Linked DNA regions of Colwellia sp. M166. The protein of the gene in region 2 interacts with the protein of the main gene of each other region in a pairwise test. Links are inferred from orthologs where the notes say so. Each region holds a gene or a part of one and is shown on either strand. Other genes may lie near its edges.

Region 1 (9,480 bases), 490 kb from region 2 along the record:
TTAAAATGTCTTTATGTAATGCGATATTTGTTTTAATACCGTCAATAACTAATTCACTTAATGCGTTACGCATACGGGCAATAGCAACATCACGGCTATCACCCCAAGTGATCAACTTACCGATCATAGAATCATAGTGTGGAGGCACTGAGTAATCAGCATAAATATGAGAGTCCCAACGTACACCTAAACCACCTGGAGAATGAAAACGGGTAATTTTTCCAGGTGAAGGAATAAATGTGCGTGGATCTTCAGCGTTTATACGACATTCAATTGAATGACCAGACACTTTAATATCATCTTGGGTATAAGACAAAGGTTGACCAGCAGCAATGCGAAGTTGCTCTTTGATCAAGTCAACACCGGTAACCATTTCTGTTACAGGGTGCTCTACCTGAATACGGGTATTCATTTCAATGAAATAGAATTCCCCATTTTCGTATAAAAATTCAAAAGTGCCAGCACCGCGATAATTAATTTTTATACAAGCATTACAGCAACGCTCACCAATTTTTGCTCGCATTTCCGGTGTAATACCCGGTGCTGGCGCTTCTTCAACAACTTTTTGGTGACGACGTTGCATTGAACAATCACGTTCACCTAAATGAATTGCACCGCCTTGGCCATCAGCCATAATTTGAATTTCAACGTGACGTGGGTTTTCTAGGAATTTCTCCATGTAAACCATATCATTATTGAAAGTCGAACGCGCTTCAGATTTCGTTAGTTGAATAGACTCGATTAAATCTTCTTCACTGCGAACGACACGCATACCACGACCGCCACCGCCACCAGAGGCTTTGATGATCACTGGGTAGCCAATACGTTTACCGTGCGCTAAGTTAGCTACATTATCTTCCGTTAATGGACCATCAGAACCAGGTACGCAAGGTACGCCAGCGGCTTTCATCGCCTTAATTGCTGACACTTTATCACCCATTAAACGAATACTTTCCGCTTTAGGGCCAATAAAGGCAAAACCTGACTTTTCTACTTGTTCTGCAAAATCTGCATTTTCAGCAAGAAAACCATAGCCTGGATGAATGGCAACTGCGTCAGTAACTTCTGCTGCGGTGATAATAGCAGGAATATTTAAGTAACTATCCATCGCTGAAGGTTTACCAATACAGATGGTTTCATCAGCTAATAATACGTGCTTAAGATTTTTATCGGCTGTCGAGTGAACGGCAACCGTTTTAATGCCAAGCTCTTTACAAGCGCGCAATATTCTTAAGGCAATTTCGCCGCGATTGGCGATAACAACTTTATCTAACATGAAAATACCCTTATTGGTTGGGCTTATTCAATGATGAATAGCGGTTGATCAAATTCAATAGCATCTTCGTTTTCAGCTAAAATTTGTTTGACTACACCTGATTTATCGGCTTCAATTTGGTTCATCATTTTCATCGCTTCTAGGATACATAGCGTATCGCCAGCGTTAACGTGTTGACCCACTTCAACAAATGCCGGAGCATCAGGTGAACCTGCTGAGTAGAAAGTACCCACCATAGGTGAACGAACAATATGGCCGGTTATTGCCGGAGCAGCAGCTTCTGTTGCGGCAACTGGCGCAGCAGCTGCAGGTGCTGCTTGCATCATAGGCGTAGCTTGCATCATAGGTGCCGCTTGCATAATTGTGCCACCGCGACTGATACGTACTGACTCTTCGCCTTCAGAAATCTCTAACTCGTTGATGCCTGATTCTTCAACTAGCTCAATCAATTTTTTAATTTTACGAATATCCATGTGAATACCTTTTGATAATTATTTAATTTATATTGATAAAAAACTTAAGTGAATATCATCACTTAAGTAAAAGTGTCTATGTGTTGTGTGTTAACCAATCTCTTGCAAAATCTAAAGCATATTCATAACCACTGGTGCCTAAACCACTGATAACGCCTACTGCAATATCTGATAAATATGAATGTTGTCTAAATGACTCTCGTGCATGGACGTTAGATAAATGAACTTCAATAAATGGAATATTAACCGATAATAAAGCATCTCTAAGCGCAACACTGGTATGTGTAAAAGCTGCAGGGTTGATAATAATAAAGTCTATTTTTTCAAAGCTGGCATGAATTTCATCAATCAATATATGTTCTGCGTTTGATTGTTTATGGCTCAGCTGTAGGTTCATTTTATCGGCAATGCTAGTTAAGCTTGCTATAATTTCAGCTAGGGATGATGAGCCGTAAATCGTTGGCTCACGTTTACCTAGCATATTTAAATTAGGACCATTTAAAACTAAAATGTTAAACTTTGTAGTCATCTTCGGCAAAAACACCTTAATTGTTAAGTAATACTGCATCATGTCATATTTAACTATAAGTTTGAAATAAATTTGACTGAAAAGTCGTAATTAATCTCATTTGACGATTATTATAGTGTTTTCGCAGAATATAGCAGCAAAATACTGGTCTAATCACTTGAGGGAGAAAATAAAGCTGTTAATGTTAGGTAAGTTATAATAAATTTACTAAACTGAATGCTGTAGGAATTTTAATTAATTCATTGGTTTAACTGATCATAGGAGTAAGCGGAGTTAAATAATCTTTGCCTTCTATTAATTACAAGGATGAAATTATTAAAGTCATATTATTAAAAATTGCTATTATTATTTTACTCTTTAGTTCTCCAGTATATGCAATTAATATTATTTCTAATATCACGGCCGATACCGCATCGTTGTCGGTTAACGAATTGCGCCGTATATATTCCATGCGTCAAGCCCATTGGAAAAATGGCACGCCTATTGTGGTCTATGTTTTAGCGAGCAAAAGTCCACTCCATCAAAAATTTTGCAAAGAGCAGTTGCGTTTATTTCCTTATCAACTTGACCGTATATGGAACAAGCTAACATTTTCAGGTTATGGTGTCGCACCTATTGAAGTGGCCAGTGAAAGCGAACTTATCAAAGCGATAAAGTCAACTAAAGGTGCTATTGGCTATGTGGAAAATTTATCGGAGGCCAAAGATGTTAATGTCATTAAAGTTACTGAGTAAACCGTCTCATTTAAGCTGTTATTATTTCAGTGTTATGTGTAACTTTTGTTTGATTTTTAATCTCAGTGCCGCAGAGGTTAAAAGCGAGTCATTACAAATTCATGGCTTTGTTGCTCAAGGCATCATTGACGCAGATAAAAGTAATTATATTAATGATGATGAAAGTCTATCGTTAGAGTTAACCGAAGTGGGCATTAACGCCTCGTATCAAATTAATAATGATTTTCGTATTGCAGGTCAGGCAGTCTACCTTAATGGGGGGAATCGTTATCATCCCGGCCTTCGTGTAGATTACTTACTTTTGGAGTGGAATGCCTTTTATAATGAAGCTTGGCAAGCTAGCTTCTATTTTGGTCGCGTAAAAAACAACCATTGGTTATATTCAAGTACTCGTGATATTCCTTTTGCACGGCCGTCTATTCTTATTCCGCAAGTGGTGTATTTTGATGGTTTTAGAGATATTGCCGTTGGTGGTGATGGTGCTGCGGTTAAGTTGAAATATAGTGATGATTATTTCGGTGATATTGACTTTAACTTCAGCCGAGGAAAAAGTGCCATTTCAGATGAGCAGGCTAACGTTGTGCTCGGTAAGTCGGCACAGGGAACGCTAGAGCATGCTCTAGATGCTCAAGCAAGTATTTATTGGCGGCCAGCTTTTTCACAATGGCGATTTGGCCTTTCAGCACTTGATGCTAGCTTTTCTTATCAACGAGATGAAACTGATATTTTTTCTGATGGTGATTTTGCATTTCAGTTTTATACCGCTAATGCTTTGTATGAAGGCGAGCATTGGCAATTTAGTGCCGAACTTTTTCAAGAGCGCTTTCTTACCAGTGAATTTTATTTTCCTGGCTTTCATCGCGATGAAATAGGGCAAGGCTATTACCTGCAGGGCAGTTATCACTTAATAAATGATCTGTCATTAATGGCTCGCTATGAGCGTTTTTACGCCAATAAAGATGATAAGAATGGTAGTCAGTTGGCAGAAAATTCTGGCGGTTTAATACCCTCATATTTTGGTTTTCACAATGATACTATGATTGGACTTTCATATGATTTTAGCAGTAACTTTCGGTTGAATGCTGAGTATCATTGGATGCAAGGTGGCGCTAGGCTATCGCCAATCGTACAACCTAACCCCGTTGCTAATGCAAATGAAAACTGGCAGGTTTGGGCTATTCAACTGATGTATTGGTTTTAATGATGAAGATTCGTTTTGTTAGTGTTTCAGTTAAATTATTTGTATTAGTTGTCAGTGCTTTACTGCTATTAAGCTTGTCAATTTCTATATTGTCGGTTGCTCGATTAGATCAGGAGTTTTCTCAATATCAAAGCACTAAATTACGACAAGGCAATGCACAATTTAACCTGCAAAGTCGCATTGTTAGAGAACAAGCACGGATTTGGTTAGAATCATTCACCGATCTTATTCAACTTAAAGAGCAGTCAAACTTCAAACATGCTGCCAACGCTTTAGAGCAACAGTTTGATGCTTTGCAAATCAACCATAATGTTGAAGCGTTATGGTTAGTTTCTAGTGATCTTAAGCCTATTTATCAATCTGCACCATTATCGAAACAGGTGCTTGCAAGTATGCAGCGAGTGAGTGCAAGCTTTTCTCCTGATGACTATTTAAGCTGTGTGCAACAGTGCCAACAGTTAATCTCGATACCGATATTGAATGCTCGAGGTGAAATGGCGATTGTCACTATGGCGATATCATTTGTTGATGTTATCTATGCAATCAATCAAGCACTAGAGAACCAAGTGGCGATTGTCGCTTTTAATAAAGCACAGGCGTCGACCTTAGCTCAAGCAAAAATTGTCACTTCTTCTGCTGCGCCATTAATGAAAACGCTTTTTACTCAGAGTAAGCCGTCTGAATTATTGTTAAAGGTTAAAATGGACGGTTTACAGGTTGAGTATCAACAGCGTAGTTATTTGATTAATTTATTACCGTTAGCATCCTCAGCTTCTCAAGACTTTTATATGGCGCAAGTTGATGATGTCAGCTCTTTTATTGATAAATATCAAGCGCATCGTATGCAGTTTATATTGTCAGCGTTAGCCATTTTTATTGTTTTGGCTTTTTTAGTATATTTTGTTGCGGGACCTTCTATTAAGAAGCTATCAATACTTTCAGATATATTACCTTTATTAGCACGTAAAGAATTTACTCAATTTCGCCAGACAAGAATAGCGCAATCAAAAGTATTTCCAGATGAAATAGATGTATTGATTAATGCCACGACAGATTTGAGTTATGAACTAGAGAAACTCAATATAGAAATAACGCAAAAAACCAAAGAGCTCGAAAATATTGCGATGTATGACTTATTAACGGGGCTACCTAATCGTAATATGTTGAATTATCAACTGCGTAAATACTTACAAAAGGGTACACGTAATAACTGTAATATTGGCATTTTGTTTCTTGATTTGGACGACTTTAAAAAGGTAAATGATAGTCACGGACATGGTGAGGGCGATAAATTACTGATTGAGGCGGCAAATAGAATTAACCTGAGTGTTGGTAGTGCTGATATGGTTTGCCGTTTTGGTGGTGATGAATTTGTTATTTTATTAGAGAGCAATACTTCATATGAAGATGCTGAAAATTTGGCTAAAGTCATTATAAAAAGCTTTCAACAACCAATTAAAATTTGTACAGGCATGTTTTATGTCACCAGTAGTATTGGTATAGCCATGACTGACGGTAGTTTAATACAAGCCAGTGAATTGGTCAGTCACGCCGATATTGCTATGTATGAAGCAAAAGATAATGGTGGTGATCAGTACTTTGTTTATCATGGTGATATGTTACAGCGTGTAGCGCAGAGAGTCATGATGGAGGGTGAAGTTAAGCAAGCGCTTGCCAAAGGACAGTTTAGTTTAAGTTTACAGCCACAGTTGGTGGCAAAAACTAATAAAGTTCATGGTTTTGAGGCTTTATTACGCTGGCAACACCCTGAGCGAGGTATGGTTTCTCCTGATGATTTTATTCCTATTTTAGAAAACTCTGAGCATATGATTGCACTAGGTTATTGGGTCATTCATCGTTGTTTTGAATTATATTGTCGTATGCGAGATATGGGATTAAGTGATGTCATTATTGCGATCAATTTATCGGCAGCACAATTTGCTGATATTAATCTGCCAGATTACTTAAAGCGATTGCTTGCAGAGTTTAAGGTTAATGCACAAAACTTTGAATTAGAGCTAACCGAGCAAACCTTGGTTAAAGATATAGATAAAGCGATAGAAACCATGGATGCATTACGGGAATTAGGCTTTAGCTTTGCCATTGACGATTTTGGCACAGGTTACTCCTCATTAGCTTACTTAAAGCGCATGCCTGTTGATGTCATTAAAATAGATAAGAGCTTTGTTTTTGGCATGTTAGAGAATCATGCCGATTTCCAAATCATTATGTCAACTATTGCAATGGTGAAGAATTTAGGACTTATCGTAACTGCTGAAGGTGTTGAGACACAAGCTCAGTTGCGCAGTTTAACTGAAAATGATTGTGATCTTATTCAGGGTTATTACTTTTCAAAACCTATCCCTGAAGCTGAAATTTTCGACTTTATTGAGCATGAAATGGTTGATGGTTGCTGGAAGGTGTTAAGTAGCTCGGATAGTCATTAAGCTGAATGCACTTAAGACTTCTGATATTAATCAAATTATACCGTAATGACGTGGTGATTTATTGATATAGCAATGCAAATAAACAACTGATGGTTTTAGTCTTTACATGTTATATCAATGGCTCCACAAACTATTAATTTTACGCCGTATATGCAAAATAAAAGCGCCCTTTGGCGCTTTTTATTAAATGACTGTCAGCTTGACGTATACAAGGCAAAAGTTAGAGTGAAAATGTCTTATCTACATGCGCTGAGAATTCATCAGCAGCCATAAAACCTGTGACTCTGCGTTGTGGTAATTCATTACCTTGTTTGTCAAAGAATAAAATCGACGGTAAACCAAAAATATCAAAATGAGACATCAGTTCAAGGCTGTCTTCTGAGCCAGTATCAGTCAAATCTATTTGCAACAGCAAGGTATTTGATAGTGATTTTTGCACGTTGGCTTCAAAGAAGGTGTATTCTTCAAATTCTTTACATGCAACACACCAGTCGGCATAAAGGTCGACCATAACCGTTTTGCCTTCTGCATTAGCTTTAGCAATTGCTTGATTCATCTCTGTTAGATTCTTTACCTGCTCAAAACCATGGCTTTCAGTTTGTGTTGATGTGGCAACATGAGTTACTGGATAAATTAACTGGTAAGCCTTATTAGCACCAATAAAGAAGACTAAAAAGATGATGATACTGCGCAAGCCAAAGCCAAAGGTTTTAGCCGAGTTTTGATTAACGGTATAAAAGTAACCGGCGGTAGCCAAAATAAGTACAGCCCAAAGCACGTCGATAACAAATACAGGCAAAAAACGCTCTAATAAGAATATCGGCACAGCAAGTAGTAATAAGCCGAATATGTTCTTAATAACATTCATCCAGTTACCTGCTTTAGGTAACAACTTACCACCTGAACTACCTAGTACGAGTAACGGTAAACCCATACCTAAACTTAGTGCATATAATGCTGAAGCACCAAGTAATATGTCACCTGATTGCGAGATGTATAACAATGCACCGGTCAATGGTGCGGTAGTACATGGCGATGCCACTAAACCAGAAATAGCACCCATCACTAATACGCCAACATAAGAGCCGCCTTTTTGATTACTACTAAGCTGATTGAGTTTGTTTTGCCAGCTACTTGGTAGCGCTAAATTAAATATACCGAACATCGAAAGCGCTAGGAAAATAAATAAAATACTTAAGGCGATAAGTACGATAGGGTGTTGAAACATAGCTTGGAATTGTGCGCCTGCAATAGCAACAACAATGCCAAGTAACGTGTAGGTAACCGCCATACCTTGAACATAAGCAAACGATAAAGCAAAGGCTCTTCTTGTTGAAAGTTTATCACCTTGACCAACAATAATACCGGTTAGAATGGGATACATAGGAAAAACACAGGGGGTGAAAGACAACAACAAACCGCCAATAAAAAATGCCACCAGTGTTAACCAGATGTTGTCACCTTTGAGCATATCAGCTAATTGATGTTGTTCACTGCTGTCAGCAACTATTTTACTTGTATCGTTGCTAGCTTGCGGTGAATTGTTTGCATCTAATGCTGCTAATACGTTTTGTGTATTGCTAGTAGGGCTCGCCGTTAAATCAACTCTACTTAAATCTATGGTCTTTTTTGTTGGTGGGTAACATAAACCTTTAAAGGCACAACCTTGATAACGCACGGTAATACTGGCATCGCTATTAGCTTGTTCAATATCAACAGTAAAGGCTAATTGTCCGGTAAATATTTGCTGAACACCAAAGAACTCATCTTCATGATGCTCACCTTCGGGTAGGTTTACCGGTACGATAACAGCATTTTTTGTAGAAAACTTAAATTGGTGACGATATAAATAATAGCCTTCAGCAATATTAAAGCTTATTTTTAATTTGTTTTTTTGTTGATGAAAATCAAAAATAAAAGCATCGTCAACTCTTAAAAATTCATTATCATTACTAAATAATGATGCAGAAGAGCTAAAAATAGATTCTTGGGCATTGACTAAAGGCGTAGTAGCAAAAGATAAACTGGCAAGAACTAACCAAAAAACAGCAACAATTTTTTTCATAACCGTTATTTTAAAGACTCATTTATCCAGTTTGAATATTGATAACCACCTTGCTGGATGTTCAAAGTGATAATCTTAAAAAATGTCTTATCAGACCCTTGTTTAATGCAATTATAAATTGAATTAAATGTGTTGAATTATATGTGGCGTCGCATTAACGGCATGCGCTAGTTCATGATACACCTAAATAATGTTAGGTAAAATATCAACACAAATAATTTATCTCTTAGCTACTACACACTCATAAGAGTGTTATTGTCGCTACTATCGAGATAGGTCGGTTGTAATGCTTACTAGCCTATCAAAAACACCTTAATAAAAGCTTAACTTATCACAAGGTAACGTGTGTTCGTTATAGTTGTTTAAATAGTATGAGTGTACGTTATACCTTAAGACTTCTTAATCTGTAAGGTCTCACTTTAGTTATATATTTCCCAATAGTAAGTAGCTAAAAAGCTTGCTTGCTTGAAAAAGACCCGTTAACCCCCATATTAGTTTCATTAAAGATGATTAGGAGCGATTATGTTTCGCCTGTTATTTATATTTTTTATTATTATTCCGATTATTGAAATTTCCGTTTTGCTGCAGGTCGGTGCTATTTTTGGGCTTTGGCCTACCATTGCTATCGTTATTTTTACCGCCTGGTTAGGGGCTAAATATGTCCGTCAACAAGGGCTAGCTACCTTAAATTCAGTACAAACAAAAATGGCGCAAGGGCAAATGCCTTCTGATGAAATTGTTACCGGACTTATGTT
Region 2 (9,319 bases):
ATATTTCGCCTACTCGCCAGTCTAAATCAACTGAAAAATATGTCGATATTATTGATCAGCCATGACTTAGAAAATGTTACCCATTGGACTAACGCGATCACCGTAATGTACAGTGGCCAATTTGTTGAAGCTGGCACAACCGAACAAATATTTAATCAACCTTATCACCCCTATACTAGAGCATTGGTTGACAGTAGTCCGAAAGCCAATAGAATGATACCCAATAAGTCCAGATTGATGACCTTACCTGGCAGTATTCCAATTTTGCAACATTTACCTATCGGTTGTCGCTTAGGCCCTAGATGTCCACGTGCGCAACAAAAATGCGTGCACGCACCGAAAATTACAAACTTTCATGGTCATCAAGTGAGTTGCCATTTCCCATTAAAGGATAGTTACTCGTGAGTAATGTGCTATTACAAGTTATTAATTTAAGTAAAACCTATAAAGATAAAAATTACTGGTTTAACCGTAAATGCGTGGCCGCATTAGAGCCACTATCTTTTGATATTATGGCGCATAAAACTTTGGCCATTGTTGGAGAAACTGGCTCAGGTAAATCCACTTTAGCCAAGTTACTGGTTGGTGCTGAATTGCCGACGACCGGTCACATTCGTTTAAATGGTCAAACGCTAGCACCAGGAAATTTTAAGCAACGTTGCCAACATATTCGTATGATATTTCAAGACTCAGGCACAACCTTAAATCCCAGTCTGACTATTGAGCAGCTATTAGATGAGCCCCTGCAACTCAATACCGATCTTGATGAAACCGAACGTCATCAATTGATCCGTGACACTTTAAAGAAAGTAGGTTTACTGGCTGAACATATGAGTTTTTACCCTCATATGTTTTCTGGTGGTCAAAAGCAGCGTATTTCATTAGCACGAGCGATTATCTTGAAACCGCAAGTGATCATTCTTGATGAAGCATTAGCCTCACTTGATCCCTCACTACGCTCTCAAATAATAAATTTGCTGTTAGATTTACAGCAGCAGATGGGATTAGCATTTATATTGATTTCTCATAACCTAGGCATTGTCAGGCACTTCAGTGACGACATGATGGTGTTATGTAAAGGTAAAGTCTTAGAGGTTGGTAAAACGACTGATATATTGCAAAAGCCTCAGCACAAATATACTAAAAAGCTCATCATGAGCCAGCGTTTCCAACTTTTACACCGTTAACTAAAATAACCCCAGTTCGGGTTAAGCTACTTTACCCAACAATGCTATTTAAACGCCTATCAGCGTTATTTTTACGCCCAATAGCTCGCTGTTGGTTTGTAAAAATTCCTTGCTAAGCGCCTAAATTCCATCATTGCGCTTTTTTTAATCTTTCACTTAAAAAATATCGTGAATAATTTAGCCAATAACACTATGAATCAACAGGTTATAAAGTCCATTAACCCGAACTTAGGTTAAATAGTGAAATTTTGATAATAAAAAACCAGCCTGTTGGCTGGTTTTTTTGAATTGAGCTCTTAAAAGCTAGTATTGAGAACTTGGTGCTGCTATTTCTCGACGAACAATATCCGCATCTGCTTTTAGCGATTCTATGTAACTTAAATAGGCCGCTTGTGCTAATTGCTGGGTTAATTGCTGTGATAAATTAGCTGACGCTGTTACTTCACCATCGTTCACCGCTTGTACTTCTAATAATGCTAAGTTGCCATTACTTAAGTTAACGGTTGTTGCTGAAACAGTGTCTTCGTTAGGACGAGGTAATTTGAATGCTTCTCTAGCTAAACTTGCATCTAAACCACTACCAACGCGAGCAACCGAAGCTTTAACTTCCATTGTTGCACCAATCTCTGCTAATTGCTCCGTAATATCAGTACCCGCTTTAAATGCAACTAATAGCTCATCTGCAACAGTTAGTGCTTTTTCTGAAGCTTTTTGCGCAATAAGCATATCTCTAATTTGCGGGCTAACTTCAGCTAATGGTTTAACGCTGGCTCCTTGATATTCATTCAAGCGCATTACAATCGCTAAGTTGTCACTTACTTCAACAATGTCAGAGTTTAATTGTTCATTAATTACAAGGTCAGAAAAGGCAATATCGACAACAGCGCTAACATTAAACGGTGCAATATTATTGCCACGAGTTAACCAGTCAGAAGTTTTTACTGTGGTATTTATCGCACCAGCAGCGTCTTCTAAACTATCTGGAAACTCAAAGCTTAAACGTGCAATTTCTTGCTGTAGCTCAAAAAATTTATCTTGTGCTTTTTCATTTTTCGCTTTAGCAACTAAGACATCACGAACGTCTGCGAGGCTCTGGACATTTTCAGCTTTATAATCAGTTAATTTAATAATGTGAAAACCAAAATCTGTTTTAACCACATCACTAACACTGCCAATATCCGTTAAAGCAAACGCTGCTTCATCAAAGGCTGCATCCATAACACCAGCATCAATCCAATCAAGATCACCGCCATTTTCACCACTGAAGGTATCATCTGAATTTTCTTTTGCTAATGTAGCAAAGTCTTCACCTGCATGAACTTTTACCAGTAATGCATCGGCACGGGTTTTAGCACTCGCTTCATCATCACCAAATTCAACTAAAATATGGGCAACACGGCGTTGTTCTTCATCACGGTATTGACTTATGTTCGTTTGATAATAAGCTTCGATATCGGCATCGGTTAACACTATTGTCTTGGCAATATCATTAACATCAAGCGTGATGTAATTAACCTTGACTTGCTCTTGATTTTCAAAACGCGTTTGATTAGCAAGGTAATAGTCATTAATTTCTTCGTCGCTTAATTCCACCGTCGCTTTAAATTGCTCAGCATCAATGGTTGCAAAACGAATATCACGTTGCTGGTTTTGTAGCGCAGTATATATGTCTTCTTGATAAGGCAAGCTAAATTCACTGGCAACTAACGCTTGCGTCAGTTGTCGACGCGTCATTTCTGTACGTAAATAATCACGAAAATCAGACGACTGATAAAAGCCAGCTTGATTGATCATCGCTAAATAGCGATTATTATCAAAAATACCATCAATTTGAAATTCTGGCATATTACGAATAGTACTTTTAATACGTTGGTCCGCCACACGAATAGCAAGCGAGGCTGAGTTTTGGTCAACAAGTTTTTGATTAATTAAACTGTCAACTACACCATCACGAAAGTTTTTCATGTAGCCAGGGTCAGCCGATAATGTTTCAAACATATCACCAAATTGCTGCGCCATGCGATTACGCTGTGCTTGATAAGCTTTATTAAACTCATCTTGTGATATTTTTTCACCATTAACATCTGCAACAGAAGTGTCAACAGAGTTGTTGTAGCTACCAATGCCAGCAACAGCGAAGGTTAAAATAATAAAACCAAGAATAATCTTAGCGGTTAATCCTTGAGAGCTTTCTCGAATATTTTCTAACATCTTTATCTCTTTACACGAGGGTATGGTACTTTCGGTGTGATTTTTGAGGTTTTAACTTACCCCTATTATACGTTTTAGTTGTTCCGTAACCCTGCCAATGAACAAGTGAATTTCACTCCAATAACAAACTAACAAGGTTATTTTACCAACTTACACGCTTTAAAATCACAATTTGAACGGGCATGTTAGCCCAATAATAATGAAAATGAAACTCTTTTACTCTGGCGATGAAATAACGGTCAAATAACCACCAACTTGCTTTGAAAATAGACTTTCACAATTTCAGCTTTTAGATCAAAAAAGAGTAAGCGTTACTGTAACACTTACTCTATTTTTGCATCGAAGTAGCGGGATTAATTTTTATTTCTTATTAAGAATATCATCCAAATTAGCTTGCTCGCTCGACGATAGATTAAGCTCACTTGCCTTAAGTTTGCTACGTCGACGTAAAACAAATATTAAACTGACAATAAAGCCCATCAGAATGACCAGGGGTCCAAACCATAAAATATAGGTTTGCTTGGTTAATTGTGGACGATATAACACAAAATCTCCGTAGCGATAAACCATAAAATCGATAATTTCCTGATCGCTCTTGCCCTCTTGTAAGAGGTTATACAAGTTTTTCCTTAGATCGACAGCTATTTTAGAGTTTGAATCGGCTAAATTTTGGTTTTGGCACTTAGGACAACGTAACTCTTTCGATAAAACTTGAAAGCGTACTTTAGTTGCTTCATCTTTGAACTGAAAAGTGTCAACAGGACTTGCATTAGCACTACTTATCGACAAGAAACTCAACAATATAATACTGACTGCAAAGCCAATCGTTTTTTGCAACCTAGCTATATAATTGTGTTTTGCTTGATGCTTCATTAAGATGCCCCTTGTGCCATTTCAGCTACTATAACCTCAATTAACGGCAAGAACTCTTTTTTCCATACCATATCATTAATTGGCCCAGCAAAACGCTTACGTATAATGCCTTTATGATCAATCACAAAAGTTTCAGGCGCACCAAAAACACCAATATCTAAACCTAAAGCCCCTTGCTCATCAAAAATAGATAGCACATAGGGATCTTTGTATTGCTTCAACCACTGTAAGGCAGCATTACGATCATCAGTAAAATTAAGGCCATAGAGCTTAATACGTGGATCTTGAGCAATATTGAGTAAATATGGGTGTTCATATTTACACTGTATACACCAAGTAGCCCAGACGTTAAGTAAGACAATATCACCTTGTAAATCATCACGGCCCAACATTTGCTCTGGTGCTGTTAAGCTTGGTAATTCGAACTCAGGTAGAGGTTTACCTATCATAGCCGACGGCATCGATTGAGGATTAAGAAACAAGCCTCTATAAAGTAAAACCCCTAATAAAATAAATAAAATTAATGGTATAAAACGGATAATACTTTTCATTAATTTATGCCTCTTGTAAAACGACAGGGTTAGATTGTTTAAGCTTTTCTTCTGTAGCTAATACGCGCTTGCGATAACGTTTACTCAATATCGCTAAAAAGCCACCTATTGCCATGAAGAACCCACCTAACCAAATCCAGACAATGAACGGCTTATAATATAAACGCATTGACCAAGAGTTTTGGCCCAATGGGTCACCTAACGCCACATAAATATCACGTAATAAGTTGGTATGTATACCCGCTTCTGTCATGCCCATGCTTTCGACCGTATAAGTGCGCTGTTCAGGTTTTAATAGCGTTATAAACTCACCATCAAGTAAGACATTAACTTGACCTTGAATGGCACTATAGTTAGGGCCTAAAACATTTTTTGTACCTGCAAATTCAATGGTATAGCCTGATAACTTTACACTTTCACCTGGTGACATTTTAACATTAATTTCTTTTTCATAAGAAGACACCATAGTGACACCAATAACGGTAATCGCAATACCAGCATGAGCAACAGCCATACCTATATGATTAAGCGGAACAGCTGAAAACTTCCAACGTCCATCCGCTTGTTTAGCGTTATTAAATACGTCTTTTAATACTGCTAATACAATCCAGCAACCTAAGGTCATACCAACAAAGACCATAAAGTTGAATTCACCGGCAAACAGAAATGGCCAAATAATACCGAACAAGACACTAAAAATAGAAATAAAGTTCAAGTGTTTAGATAGCTCGCCTTTGCGGGCTTTTTTCCAGCGAATAAGTGGCCCTATGCCCATAAAAACAAATAACGCGATCATCATCGGAATAAATACCGCATTGAAGTAAGGGGCACCAACTGAAATTTTGCCCAATCCCATGGCATCAATAATCAGCGGATATAATGTGCCTAATAAAATGGTCACGGTTGCCGTAATTAAAATCGACATAGCAACTAAAATAGTATTTTCACGTGAATATAGCGTAAAGCGATTAGGGCTGCTGACATTAGAGGCTCTAATAGCATATAAGGTTAATGAACCGCCCACCGCTATCGCTAACAAGACTAATAAGTACATACCTCGCCCTGGATCAACAGCGAAAGAGTGTACTGAGGTAATAACCCCTGAGCGTACCAAGAAGGCACCAAGTAAATTCAATGAAAATGTAAATATCGCCAGTAATAAAGTCCAGTGTTTAAAAGTATTACGTTGCTCTGTTACCGCCAGTGCATGTATTAACGCTGTACCTGCAAGCCAAGGCATAAATGAAACGTTCTCTACAGGATCCCAGAACCACCAACCGCCCCAACCAAGTTCATAATAAGCCCACCAACTACCTAGGGCGATACCAACCGATAGAAATGACCAAGCAGCTACGGTCCAAGGGCGTGACCAACGAGCCCAAGCCGCGTCCATTTTTCCCGCCATTAAAGCCGCAATAGCAAAGGCAAAAGCAACAGAAAAACCAACATAGCCCATATACAACATTGGTGGATGAATAATTAAACCAATATCTTGTAATAATGGGTTTAAATCTCGCCCTTCCATTGGAAAATTAGGCAGCAAACGTTCAAATGGATTAGAAGTGAGCAAGGTAAATAAAATAAAACCGACAGCGATCATGCCCATGACCGCTAAAACGCGTGCAACAAACTCTCGCTCTAATTGTTTACTAAAAACACCAACGGCAAAGGTCCAACCAGTTAAAGCGAATACCCAAAATAACATTGAGCCTTCATGCCCCCCCCACACCGCACTAATTTTAAAATAGTAAGGTAAGAGGCTGTTCGAATGATTGGCAATATATTTAACTGAAAAATCATCGACGGTAAAACTATAAGCTAATAAACAAATACTAATGCCGACAAAGAAAAATAAACCAAAGCTTAAAGGTTTGGCACTATTGATTAATTGTTGATTGTTCTGCGCAACACCTATTAGCGGCACTATGCTTAAACATAAAGCAAAAGCTAATCCGATAATGAGGGCGAAATGGCCGAGCTCTGGGATCATGATAATTCCTGTAAATCAATGTTAAAACATTATTAAAACTAAACTCAATTTAACTCACACAGCTAAAGTTAACGTTAGTTAATTTCAAATCTTCTCTAAGCCTATGCTACGGTAACTACCGCTAGTGAACATAATTACTGCAGCACAGAATCAATTATCTCTTATGGTACTTGCGCCGATATTTGCATGTTAATCGGACTTTTTTCCATCACATCTATATCAAGCACTTCAACTTTGAAGTCACCTGGCTTAATGCCAACATTGCCTTGCATAGATACCACCGCGTAGATATGAACTTTATCAACACTACTCAAGCGCATTTGCGGCGTCATCGCTTGCTTATCATCTAAAACAATACTTAATGGTAAATCACTGGCTTTAATTTTTACCGCAGCCAAAGGCATACGAGGACCATCTGCTGCAATAGCATAAATAAATACCGTTTTGTCTTCACTGTTCATTAATGCCTTTTGAACATTTGACGCTAAAGAAACATTAACATTAAGTCGAGGTAATGTCGGGTCAACTCCTTGTGCAGTTTCTGTTAATGCACCGCCATCACTACTCATACGTAATTGATTTTTAGCTTCTTCTACCGCCCCTATTAAAGCTTGCTTGCTGATACCTGGACGGTCACTGTTTAAAACAGTTTCCCAGTACTTTACTGCTTTTGCAAAGTCTCGATTACTAAAACTGTCCATACCTAACAGGATGTTGGTAGAGGCATCAAGTGAATCTAAAGCTAAAGCTTTATCTATAACTAATTGAATATCGTCATTTATCACTTGATTATTTTTATAATACATCGCCTGAGCCTTCGGCCCTAGCAACTCGGCATGCTCACCTACTTGCGTTATAACACCGTCAAAGGCTTCAATAGCATTATCAAACTCACCAACTGAAATATAAGCCTGACCTAAACTAAATAGTGCTTGGGAATTCGTTGGATCATTTGCGATTTCTTGCTGAAGTTGTTGTAAGCGATAAGCAAGCATTTGCTCTGGAGACAATTCACTGTGAGCGTCACTTTCATTCAGCGCAGCAGGTGAGTTTAATTGTGGGTAAGCACCAAGGATCATATAGCTATAGAAGCTCAGACTAACAATGGCAAAAGCAATACCAACCGGCCATAGCCAAGACTTTTGTTGCTGCTCTGTAATATTGTTTTCGCTTGAGTTAGCATCTTGTAAAAGTGTTTTGTCTAGTTCGGCTTTCAATTGCAGAAAACTGTCTTGTTCAATACTGCCTTCTGCTAGGTCATGCTCTAACTGTGATAAATGCTCATGATAAAGTGTCACATTAGTTTCTTGTCGAATATTCCCATTTTCCGCACCAATAGCATTATTTGCTGCAGTAAAAATTCGCCATACAATAAGTAATGCTATTACGATTAGTAATAAAATTGCCAGCCAAAATGTAGTCATATTATTTAATTTATACCTATAATTGTCGAATAAGACGCGTTAATTAAATTTATTAAAACGAATACCTAATGTTCTACGATGTTGCTTTTAAGCGCGGTAAGATTAACAATTATGGGCAGCTTTTCCTAGCTATATCACTCGGAAAAATGTCACTTTCATTTCAGTAACAACGCAAAGTTCATATACCCGAAAGCAAAAACGACATAACCTGTCTATAGCTCGCACTATTGGTGGTTAATATATCACAAAATATTCAGTCACCGCGCCATATTCAACAGTAGTAACGGAAAACTTGATTAAGGTCAAAAATAAGATAAATTGATTAATGTCACAAGTCGCTAGTACTCAATTCAGCTCTTGAGGATTTATCTAGCTGGGTATTTCACAGAATAATTGAACTTCAATACGTAAGCGCTGAGAGAAAAAAAACTTAATAGGTTTGGTATTATAAGTTTGAGAAAGCCGCTAAGTTGAGAATTAAGATAGCTTAAATACGGAAATATAGAACGTTTTAGGTTTACTTTATAAAGCAGCTTTGTCTTGATCAGGTGAGTGAGCTTTAGAAACAATTAAGCCGCTTATAAAAGCGGCCTAATCAGCAATCATTAGCAAAAGCTATTGATTAGCCATTACATGCATCTTTCAATATATCTATAAGAATTCGTTTCACTATGTGAGTGAGTGAGTGAGTCCTATGTAAATAATAGGGTTGCTTAGTACCAAGTCAGCAATACTATAACAATCGTTTCAAAACACCTATAATCTGTCTTAAATAAGATGCGCAAAACGATTGTTGGATAATAAATGAAACAATTTTTTAAAGCTACTTATATTTCCTTTATCAAAACAATGAAACAAAGAAGATAAAAACCTTCTACTTTATATATTCTTTGTATCATTGCTTTGGATAAATTAACCATGCCACTAAAGCTTTCTATAGAGATAGTTGACTAAAACCTCAAATAAAGGTCATAAATAGGCAAGCGCTGATAAGCGCACAGAGAAAAATAATACAAGAAAGGTCAATAGATAAGGTCATGGAATAGATGCATCACCATTTCCTAGCTACGCTAGGGGCGATTT

The links.
Region 1: the proteins of FGD67_RS16850 (region 2) and FGD67_RS14645 interact in binary tests that used the Escherichia coli proteins (3 or more experiments, as listed by UniProt). The link is inferred for Colwellia sp. M166 from one-to-one orthologs.

The regions. Positions count from the first base shown.
Region 1 is NZ_CP040755.1:3,229,340-3,238,819, forward strand. The notes cover bases 6,304-9,264. They hold FGD67_RS14645 (protein-disulfide reductase DsbD), read right to left. Parts: upstream 8,726-9,264; coding sequence 6,881-8,725; downstream 6,304-6,880. Other genes in these bases: FGD67_RS14640 (EAL domain-containing protein), read left to right, coding at 6,304-6,660; FGD67_RS14650 (FxsA family protein), read left to right, coding at 9,248-9,264. Also shown: accC (acetyl-CoA carboxylase biotin carboxylase subunit), read right to left, coding at 1-1,276; accB (acetyl-CoA carboxylase biotin carboxyl carrier protein), read right to left, coding at 1,300-1,749; aroQ (type II 3-dehydroquinate dehydratase), read right to left, coding at 1,826-2,278; FGD67_RS14630 (substrate-binding domain-containing protein), read left to right, coding at 2,563-3,012; FGD67_RS14635 (hypothetical protein), read left to right, coding at 2,984-4,213; more of FGD67_RS14640, read left to right, coding at 4,213-6,303; more of FGD67_RS14650, read left to right, coding at 9,265-9,480. UniProt on the Escherichia coli protein: Required to facilitate the formation of correct disulfide bonds in some periplasmic proteins and for the assembly of the periplasmic c-type cytochromes.
Region 2 is NZ_CP040755.1:3,724,590-3,733,908, reverse strand. The notes cover bases 3,047-5,846. They hold FGD67_RS16850 (DsbE family thiol:disulfide interchange protein), read right to left. Parts: upstream 4,823-5,846; coding sequence 4,271-4,822; downstream 3,047-4,270. Other genes in these bases: FGD67_RS16845 (heme lyase CcmF/NrfE family subunit), read right to left, coding at 4,827-5,846; FGD67_RS16855 (cytochrome c-type biogenesis protein), read right to left, coding at 3,759-4,271; FGD67_RS16860 (SurA N-terminal domain-containing protein), read right to left, coding at 3,047-3,398. In the rest of the region: FGD67_RS16870 (oligopeptide/dipeptide ABC transporter ATP-binding protein), read left to right, coding at 1-405; FGD67_RS16865 (ATP-binding cassette domain-containing protein), read left to right, coding at 402-1,187; more of FGD67_RS16860, read right to left, coding at 1,491-3,046; more of FGD67_RS16845, read right to left, coding at 5,847-6,812; c-type cytochrome biogenesis protein CcmI, read right to left, coding at 6,974-8,236. UniProt on the Escherichia coli protein: Involved in disulfide bond formation. Catalyzes a late, reductive step in the assembly of periplasmic c-type cytochromes, probably the reduction of disulfide bonds of the apocytochrome c to allow covalent linkage with the heme.